4 regions of the Mesorhizobium sp. M0029 genome follow, and region 2 is predicted to be linked to each of the others. Evidence: riboswitches for the same ligand, from Rfam matches in the RefSeq annotation. Region 2 holds a riboswitch; each other region holds the start of a gene.
What was found. Region 2 has a riboswitch for cobalamin ahead of NKJ76_RS08305 (aromatic ring-hydroxylating oxygenase subunit alpha). Riboswitches for the same ligand answer to the same signal wherever they lie in the genome.
Positions count from the first base shown of each region.

Region 1: linked by a shared signal. The riboswitch ahead of NKJ76_RS14020 (CbtB domain-containing protein) and the one ahead of NKJ76_RS08305 (aromatic ring-hydroxylating oxygenase subunit alpha) in region 2 are both predicted to bind cobalamin.
Region 3: linked by a shared signal. The riboswitch ahead of metE (5-methyltetrahydropteroyltriglutamate--homocysteine S-methyltransferase) and the one ahead of NKJ76_RS08305 (aromatic ring-hydroxylating oxygenase subunit alpha) in region 2 are both predicted to bind cobalamin.
Region 4: linked by a shared signal. The riboswitch ahead of NKJ76_RS14245 (DUF1636 family protein) and the one ahead of NKJ76_RS08305 (aromatic ring-hydroxylating oxygenase subunit alpha) in region 2 are both predicted to bind cobalamin.

Region 1 is NZ_JAMYVF010000007.1:57,391-59,584, forward strand. It holds gene NKJ76_RS14015 (CbtA family protein) at 1-729, opposite strand, end outside; gene NKJ76_RS14020 (CbtB domain-containing protein) at 745-924, opposite strand; cobalamin riboswitch at 961-1,155, opposite strand; gene NKJ76_RS14025 (gamma-glutamylcyclotransferase) at 1,223-1,915, opposite strand; gene NKJ76_RS14030 (aromatic ring-hydroxylating oxygenase subunit alpha) at 2,050-2,194, shown strand, end outside.
Region 2 is NZ_JAMYVF010000004.1:13,148-15,341, forward strand. It holds gene NKJ76_RS08300 (DUF680 domain-containing protein) at 1-154, opposite strand, end outside; cobalamin riboswitch at 655-856, shown strand; gene NKJ76_RS08305 (aromatic ring-hydroxylating oxygenase subunit alpha) at 974-2,194, shown strand, end outside.
Region 3 is NZ_JAMYVF010000022.1:74,477-76,670, reverse strand. It holds gene metE (5-methyltetrahydropteroyltriglutamate--homocysteine S-methyltransferase) at 1-1,348, opposite strand, end outside; cobalamin riboswitch at 1,444-1,645, opposite strand.
Region 4 is NZ_JAMYVF010000007.1:101,608-103,801, forward strand. It holds gene NKJ76_RS14240 (winged helix-turn-helix domain-containing protein) at 1-1,125, shown strand, start outside; cobalamin riboswitch at 1,155-1,359, shown strand; gene NKJ76_RS14245 (DUF1636 family protein) at 1,398-1,823, shown strand; gene cobW (cobalamin biosynthesis protein CobW) at 1,826-2,194, shown strand, end outside.

The DNA of each region.
Region 1 (2,194 bases), on a different contig from region 2:
CACCAGCCAGAACACCAGATTGGTCAGCGTCACCGCCACCACGAACTGATGATGCAGGCCCTCCGGGATCGGCGTTACGAAACTGTCAGGCTGCGGCGCGCCGACAATATGCGGGGCGACGATCAGGACGACGGCGAGCACGGTCAGGGGCGCCGACGTGCGGAAGGTGATAAGGGCAAGACCGATCGCCGTTGTCATCACCGTTGCCCACCACCAGATCTGGCGCTGCATGAGATCGGCCGCCGGCATTGCCGGCAGTTCCGGCGGCAGGCCGAGGCCCGGCGCCAGCGTGAACACGGCAAAGCCGGCCAAGCCCCAGAACACGCCCTGGCGCCAGCTGCCGATGCCGCCGGCGAACTCGGAAACCGCCACCAGGACCAGCGCGAAGCCGATGCCGGTGACGATATTGGCGACGACACTGAAGGCGAAACGCTCGAAGCCGTCGGCCGGCGCCCAGCCTTCGTCCTCCGCCGGCGCGGCTGCTTCAGCCGGGGCTGCGCTGCTCACCGCATTTTCCGCCGGCGCGGCGGTGCTCATGGCATCGGTGTCCGCAGCGTTGGCGGCGGGCGCCGCGGCATGCTGATGCTCATGGCCGCCACCAGCCTTTTCGTAGACCTCCGCCTTGAGGATCAGCGGCACGGTGGCGTAGGCCTGCATGCAGGCGAGAGCGACACCCGCCACGAGCCCTGCGATCGCCGCGATGAACACGACGTTGCGAAACAGGTTCATGATGTCAGATCCTCGTCAGTGGCAGGGAAACGCCATCGAATGGCGATAGTCGTGCGCCGCATTGTGGACCGCATCGATATGCGAGAAACCGACAACGCCGACGACGAAAATGCCCAGAAACGCGCTAAGCACGAGCTGCATGAAGCGCGACTGCGAGGAGACGGATGCGCCGAGGGAGACGGAAGCGGTATTCATATCTTGTCCTTTCGCCCTCCACCCGAGGGCATCGAAGTCAGTTCCCTGTCGCCGGCAGGTCTCCTGGCTCGCGGATCAGCGCCCTTCCCCACCTTCCCGAGGAAAAATCCTCAGTGGCTTGGAGAGGACTACCGCACACAGTTGCGGGGGCAGCCACGGCATTGGGCAACAAGTCAGCCCTCACCGCATTCCCTCTTGGTCCCTAACGGAACCGACGACATGCATGACTATAGGCTGAAACGGCCGCATCCGGCAAACCAAATTCCGCCGGCCAACAGCGCGAATGCGCCATGCGGCGTTACGGGTTCAACGCGGTGATCCGCTCGGCAACCAGCCGCTGCAGCCGCCACAGATGGCGATCGTGAATGCCGCGCTCTTCAAGGTTTTTCACCGTGTTGTAGAGATAGTCGGCGCCCGATCCCCAGTGCCCGCAGGACGTGGCCAGCCTTTCGACGATCTTGCCTTCGTCGAGCGGGCCGGAATAGGTCAGGCCGTTGCGGTTGATCACGAAGGCCAATGCCCTGAGCGGTCCGGCCTCGCTTGCAAGCTTCAGCATGCGCGGCCGGTAGCTTGTCGGCTTCAGCGTGACTTCGCGCCGGAAAAGCCGGCCCAACTGCTCGCGCCGGTTATTGTCGGTCAGCCGAAAGGCGACGCCCTTGCATTGTCCGCCACGGTCCAGCGCCATCATCAGGCCGGGGCTGACCTTGGTGCCGCGCCAGCGCGTCATGTTCATGCAAAAGGACCGATGCCAGCCGCGCGCCAGCGCAACGCGGTCCTCGACATAATCTATTTCCGGTTTCCAGATCAGCGATCCATAGCCGAACAGCCATAGCGGTTCGCTATCCGGGAGTTCGACCTGCAATTCATCCAGAAGCGCGTCATAGTCGGCTTCATCGAGATGCATCGCGTCCGGATCAGGCCCGGGGTCCCTGATCTCGCGCCAGCAGCGCGCGACCAGCTCCGGCGTAAGCGACATCTGTCGTGCGGCCACGTCCGAATCCCCCCAATTCCGAATGTCCCATGTCCACGACATGATTATGCGCCGCGCCTGCAACCGGCAATGCGGCACTCTGATTGACAAACGATTTGCCGGGGTGTCGGCTGACGCTTCATAGGAAGCCAGCCATGCATCCCAACCCGAGCGAGCGCGACCCCTATAACGGCCTGAGCCGGGCCGAACCGACGCTACCGTCATCGGCCTATTGGGATAGCGAGGCTTACCAGCGCGATCTCGAGGCCATCTGGTACAAAAGCTGGCTGCTCGTCTGCC
Region 2 (2,194 bases):
CAGCGTGCGCCGGCTTCTGAATGGAAGCCGTATACGAGCTGTCGACCGAGACGGCTGGCTGGTTCGCACCATTGGAACCGTAATTGTCGCTACCGGCGAAGGCGCTGCCGGTGATCGCCAAAACGGCTGCGGCAGTGAGGATGATCTTTTTCATTTTTAGTACTCCAGTTTGTCTGTCCGTCTAGCGGCGTGTCTTGGGAGGAATTCGCGTCGTTCGGACAGCCCCGATGTGGGAAAGCCATAGGCTGGTTTCCAATCACGAAGTTGTTCCGTGTGGACCACGGTCCTGCACCTTGAAATTGTGCCAGGAAGTTCCTCTATGGTCATTTATCGCATTGTTTTCAGCTGCTTATGTCGAACCGAGTGGTTCGCTCCGGTGTCGGTTTCCGGGCCGTCGTTCACACCGTCCTGCACGCATTGTCAACAGAAACGAACCGTTCGGTTCGATTAGAGATTGCTAATAGTAACTTTTCGATACCGTTGAGCCATTTTTGCCCCCGATCGGAACTGGATCCGCAGCGATTCGAAACGGCGATGATGGCGTCGCAAGAAACGTCTCAGCTCTTTGACCGGCGGCGGGGGGCGTATGCCGCGCGTGTCGCGCCGCATGGATATGATGTCGCTTTCATGCCGACGTCGCGATCGCTGCCGTGATTAGATGATCGCATCTCAGGTGCCGCTTCGTGACGACGCAGCGGAGAATTGGGAAGCCGGTCAGAATCCGGCGCTGCCCCCGCAACGGTGGTGGAGTTCAAGTCGCAACGGGAGACCACTGGGCAAGAGCCTGGGAAGGTGTCGCGATGGTCCGCAAGGACAACTCCAGAGCCCGGAAACCAGCCCGAGATGCCTAGACTCGACTGATCGCGGTGGGCGGTCAAGAGGTGGATAGTGCATGTCCGGCGCCGCGCCGGCCTGCGTCCGATCCTTCCTCCATCACCACCAAGTTCAGTCCTTAAACCACGAGGACAGAACTATGGATACGCGCAACGACATGCTGAGGCTCCTGAACGGCCGCAAGCAAGGCTTTTCGCTGGAACAGCCCTTCTACACCGACCCGGACTATTTCAAGCTCGACATGGAGCTTATCTGGTATCGCGACTGGCTGTTCATCGGCCATGATTGCGAACTGCCGAAGCCCGGCAGCTATATCACCGTGCAGATCGGCGATTATCCGGTGGTGCTGGTCCGCGACCAGAAGGGCAACATCAACGCCTTTCACAATTCCTGCCGCCATCGCGGCAGCCGTGTCTGCAACACTGACAAGGGCATGGCGGCAAAGCTTGTCTGCCCCTATCACCAGTGGACCTACGAGCTTGACGGCCGGCTGCTGTTTGCCCGCCAGATGGCCGACGGTTTCGACAAGAGCCAGTTCGGCCTGAAGCCCGTCGCCTGCGAGAGCGTCGGCGGCTACATCTTCATCTGCCTGGCGAAAGAACCTGCCGACTTTGCGCCGATGCGCGCCATGATAGAGCCCTACCTCAAGCCGCACCGGCTGAATGAAGCCAAGGTCGCCTTCGAGAGCACCATCATCGAGAAGGGCAACTGGAAGCTGGTCTGGGAAAACAACCGCGAATGCTATCACTGCGCCGGCAATCATCCAGAGCTGTGCAAGACATTCCCCGAAGCGCCGACGGTGACCGGCGTGCAGGGCGCCGACAGCGATCCGGAGATGCTGGCGCACTGGGCGAAATGCGAGGCGGCGGGCCTGCCGAGCAAGTTCCGCATCGATCCGGCCGGGCAATACCGCGCCACCCGCGCGCCGCTGCTGCGCGATGCCGTCAGCTACACGATGTCGGGAAAGCGCGCGGTGACGAAGAACCTGTCCGACACTGTTGCCGCCGACCGCATCGGCACCTTGATGCACTACCACTATCCGACGACTTGGAACCACATACTGATCGACCATGCGGTCACCTTCCGGGTGCTGCCGATCAGCGCCACGCAAACCGCGGTGACGACCAAGTGGCTGGTGCACAAGGATGCGGTCGAGGGGGTCGACTACAACCTTGAGGAGCTCACCCATGTCTGGACCGAGACCAACGACCAGGACCGCCGCATCGTCGAGGAAAACGCCTTCGGCATCCTGTCTCCGGCCTATGAGCCCGGCCCCTATTCGGAGCTGCACGAGGGCGGCGTGATCCAGTTCGTCGAATGGTACGCGGCCTTCATCGGCCCGCGCCTTGCCGAAGGTGGC
Region 3 (2,194 bases), on a different contig from region 2:
GCCCGAGTGAGCCGGCTTGGACTCTGGAGCGCTCGCCAAAAGCGCTCTCTCGTCGCTTCGCGCTGTCCTCAATGCTAGCGATCCGCCCCTGAACAAGCGGGTCATGGATCCTCGTGGATGTCACGCGCGTGGCGGCAGCCTCGGCAGACGCTTTCAACGCGCCTGCCACCGCATCCCTGCCTTGGGACAGGGCCCGGGCCAGCAAGACCAGCTCGTCGGTCTTCTGGGCCGCGAAGGCGAGCCACGACCTGATGTCGGCGTCGAGTTCCGTCTCCATGCGCAGATCAATCGGCACATGCAGCATCGAGCAAGAAGGCGCGATCTCGACGCGGTCCAAGGGCCAGCCGGCGACGATCGGTTTGATGCGGTCGAGAATGGCGGGCAGGTTCGCACGCCAGACGTTGCGGCCATCGATCAAGCCAAGCGAGAGCACCAGATCCTTCGGAGCGAGCCGACCCACCGTTTCCAGCTGCTCGGGAGCGCGCACGAGATCAATATGCAGCCCGGCCAGGGGCAGAGAAACCGCGGTTTCGAGATTGTCTCCCAGCGACCCGAAATACGTAGCCAGCATGATCTTCAGCTCGGGCGCGGCTTTCGACAGCTGGCCATAGGCGAATTCGAACGCAGCTCGTTCGTTCGGGTTCAGATCGAGGACAAGCGCTGGCTCATCGATCTGCACCCAGTCGGCTCCCGACAGCTTCAGCTTCTGCAGGACTTGCTCGTAAACGGGCAGCAGCCGCGGTAGGAGCGCGATGGGACCGAACCCCTCGGCAGGCGATTTCGCCAGCTTGAGGAAGGTGATGGGTCCAAGGATGACTGGGCGTGTGTGAATGCCGAGAGCTTTAGCCTCGAGGAAATAATCGACCGGCTTCGATGACGAGAGGGCGAACGTCTGATCATCATCGAGTTCCGGCACAATGTAGTGGTAGTTGGTGTCAAACCACTTGGTCATTTCCATCGCGGTTACACCAGGTCCATGAGCCTCCTCCTGGTGACCAGCGTGTCCACAATCCTCCGTCTGACCCTGGTTGCCGCGCGCCATTGCGAAGTAGATGTCAAGTGGGACCTCGCCGCTATTCCAGCCGTAACGGGATGGAACGGCCCCGACCATGGCTGCGGTGTCGAGCACATGGTCGTAAAGCGAGAAGTCGTTCGACGGGATTTTCGACACGCCGCGATCGCGCTGCTCTTCCCAGCTAGCGGCACGGAGCGCCTTCGACGTCGTGAGAAGGTCGCCAGCGGACGATGTTCCGGACCAGTAGCTTTCAAGCGCGAATTTCAGTTCTCGCCGACGACCGAAGCGCGGCACGCCGAGCGTTGCTACAGGAATTTCCTGAGAGTCAGTCATGTCATACCCCGATGGTTGGGGCGCCGATGACAAGGAAGGCGCTAGCAGGCCGGCACGAACGCCGGCTTGCAGCGGCCACCGAGACACCCCGCCCGTGGACGTAATTCGCCGTGGCAGGTCTCCTGGCTCGCGGGGTCATAGCCTCTACCCGTCTTCCTGAGGGTATTCGCCTCAGTGACATGAGTGGGGTTGGCTCGCCGCTAACAGTTGCGGGGGCAGCGCCGGCATTGCACCGGCTTCCCTCTTAGCTCCGCTGCGGCAGCGCCGCACGCGAGAACCACGACACGCAGACAATCACAGCAGTCCGCTCTTTTGTCAATGACGCATAACGAAATGTTTATGTCGTTATGTGATTTCGCTTTTACGCTTGTCTAACATTGTGAAATATTCAGTCGCCCATTGGCGGCGCTGCTCCGCTGCCACCATAGTCCAACTAATGGATCCCTGTCGGGCTGCGACATCCCTCGCAGGTCGCCGATGAAGGATTTCGGACAAGACTTCAAGCGCGTGACAACGTCATTAGAATGCAGAAGATCGCATTGGTGGCGATGTTTAACGATGCGGCCGCAAGCCGTGCGTGCGTGGTAGAAGCGGTTTTCTCGGAGTGAGCGCCAAACCGTGGTCCGAGGGGAATTGGCACGCCAGTCGTCATCACGGGTGACTAGGCAATCGTGATGACTCCGCTCGGCGGCAAGAGACCACACTGACGGAGCCTGGCTCAAGGGTCTGATGCAAAGCCCGACTGTGGTCCCGATAAGCCGCTTAAGCCGCATTCAGGCGGTCAGGATAAGTATCTCTCTCTCCAAGCGCTCGGCATTGAGGGATGCGCAAATGCAGGCAAAGCTC
Region 4 (2,194 bases), on a different contig from region 2:
GGCGGCACGCCCGATCGCCGCCACCTCGCCCGCGTGCTGTCGCGCACCGGCTTGCTGCAGATCGATTCCGTCAGCGCGGTGGTGCGCGCCCACTATATGCCGCTCTATTCGCGGCTTGGCCCCTACCCGCTGGCTTTGCTCGACAATGCGGCCATCACCCGCAAACGCACGGTGTTCGAATACTGGGCGCATGAGGCCTCGTTCCTGCCGGTCGAGACCTACCCGCTGATGCGCTGGCGCATGCAGCGGGCCGAGCAAGGCGACGAAATGTATCTCGGCCTCGCCAAATGGGGCCGCGAGCACGCCGCCTATATCGAAGAGATCTACCGCGCGGTCGCCGAGCGCGGCCCGATTGCCGCTTCGGCACTGGAAGGCCAGAAAGGTTCGGGCGGCTGGTGGGGCTGGAGCCACGCCAAGCACGCCTTCGAATGGCTGTTCTGGGCCGGACGCATCACCACGGCGCACCGCCGTGGCTTCGAGCGTTTCTACGACCTGCCCGAGCGCGTGCTGCCGCAGGCGATCCTCGATCTGCCGGTGCCGGCGGCCGAGGACGCGCACCGCGAATTGCTGCGCATTTCCGCCCGCGCCCACGGCATCGCGACGTCGGGTGACCTGCGCGATTATTTCCGCTTGTCGCCGGCCGACATGAAGGGCCGGTTGGAGGAACTGGTTGAGATGGGCGAGTTGCTGCCGGTAAACGTCGAAGGCTGGGACAAGCCGGCTTACCTCTATAAGGACGCCCGTCTGCCGCGAAAGATCGAGGCCCGCGCGCTACTGGCGCCCTTCGATCCGGTGGTCTTCGAGCGCTCGCGCACCGAGCGCCTGTTCGATTTCCACTACCGCATCGAGATCTACACCCCGGCTGACAAGCGCCAATATGGCTACTACGTGCTGCCCTTCCTGCTCGGCGACCGGATCGTCGCCCGCGTCGATCTCAAGGCCGACCGCCCGGCCAGCGTGCTGCGCGTCCACGCCGCCTACGCCGAACCCGGCGCGCCGCCGGAAACTGCCGCAGAGCTGTTCGAGGAATTGAAGCAGATGCAGGGCTGGCTTGGCCTTGAGCGCATCGAAGTGGCGCCGGCCGGCAATCTGGGGAAACCCCTGGCCGACATCGCCATGTCGTAGCAGCGCGTTGACACAACTCCCCGCAAAAGCCTAAATCCGCTGCAGACGGTCCCCTGCCCGCAACGGCAAGGGCCAAGAGGGAATGCGGTGCGGGATTTCGGTCCCAAATCCGCGGCTGTCCCCGCAACTGTAAGCGACGAGCCAAGGCCGAAAGCCACTGGGTAACACCGGGAAGGCGGCTAACCAAGGCGACGACCCGCGAGCCAGGAGACCTGCCGTCTGAGACAAAGTATCCGATCGCCTGGCGGGTTTCCGGGCAAGGAGCACGGTTTTTGGACCAGAACAGCAGTTTTTCGGCTGGCACAGCGGACATTGCGTCCGGGGACAACGACGCCCTGACCGGCGTGACCGTCATCGTCTGCGCCTCCTGCCGCGATGAGACCGGTTCCGACGCCCATCCGCGCGCCGGCGAATTGCTGGCTGAGGACACACGCCGCGCCGCTGCCGGCGATATCCGGGTCCGCACCGCCGAATGTCTCGGCAATTGCAAGCGCCGCCTCAGCGCCGCGGTCCTGCGCGATGGCTGCTGGAGCTATGTCTTCGGCGATCTGACCGCAACCAGCGGCGCCGACCTCGTTACCGGCGCAAAGCTCTTCGCGACTTCGGCCGACGGCCTCATCCCGTGGCGCGGCCGGCCCGATAGCCTCAAGCGCGGCCTCGTTGCCCGCATCCCACCCCTCGACATGCTGAAGGACTGACGATGAACGCTTCAAACCCGGCCGCCAACCTCTCCCGTGTTCCCTGCACTGTCGTTACAGGCTTCCTCGGCGCCGGCAAGACGACGCTGGTCCGCCATCTCCTGGAAAATGCCGGCGGCAAGCGCATCGCCATCATCGTCAACGAGTTCGGCGACATCGGCATCGACGGGGAAATCCTGAAAGGCTGCGGCATCGACACCTGCCCCGAGGAAAACATCGTCGAACTGGCCAATGGCTGCATCTGCTGTACAGTCGCCGACGATTTCGTGCCCGCCCTCGACAAGATCCTCGCGCTGACACCGAAGGTTGACCACATCCTGATCGAGACCTCGGGCCTGGCTCTGCCCAAGCCGCTGGTCCAGGCGTTCCAG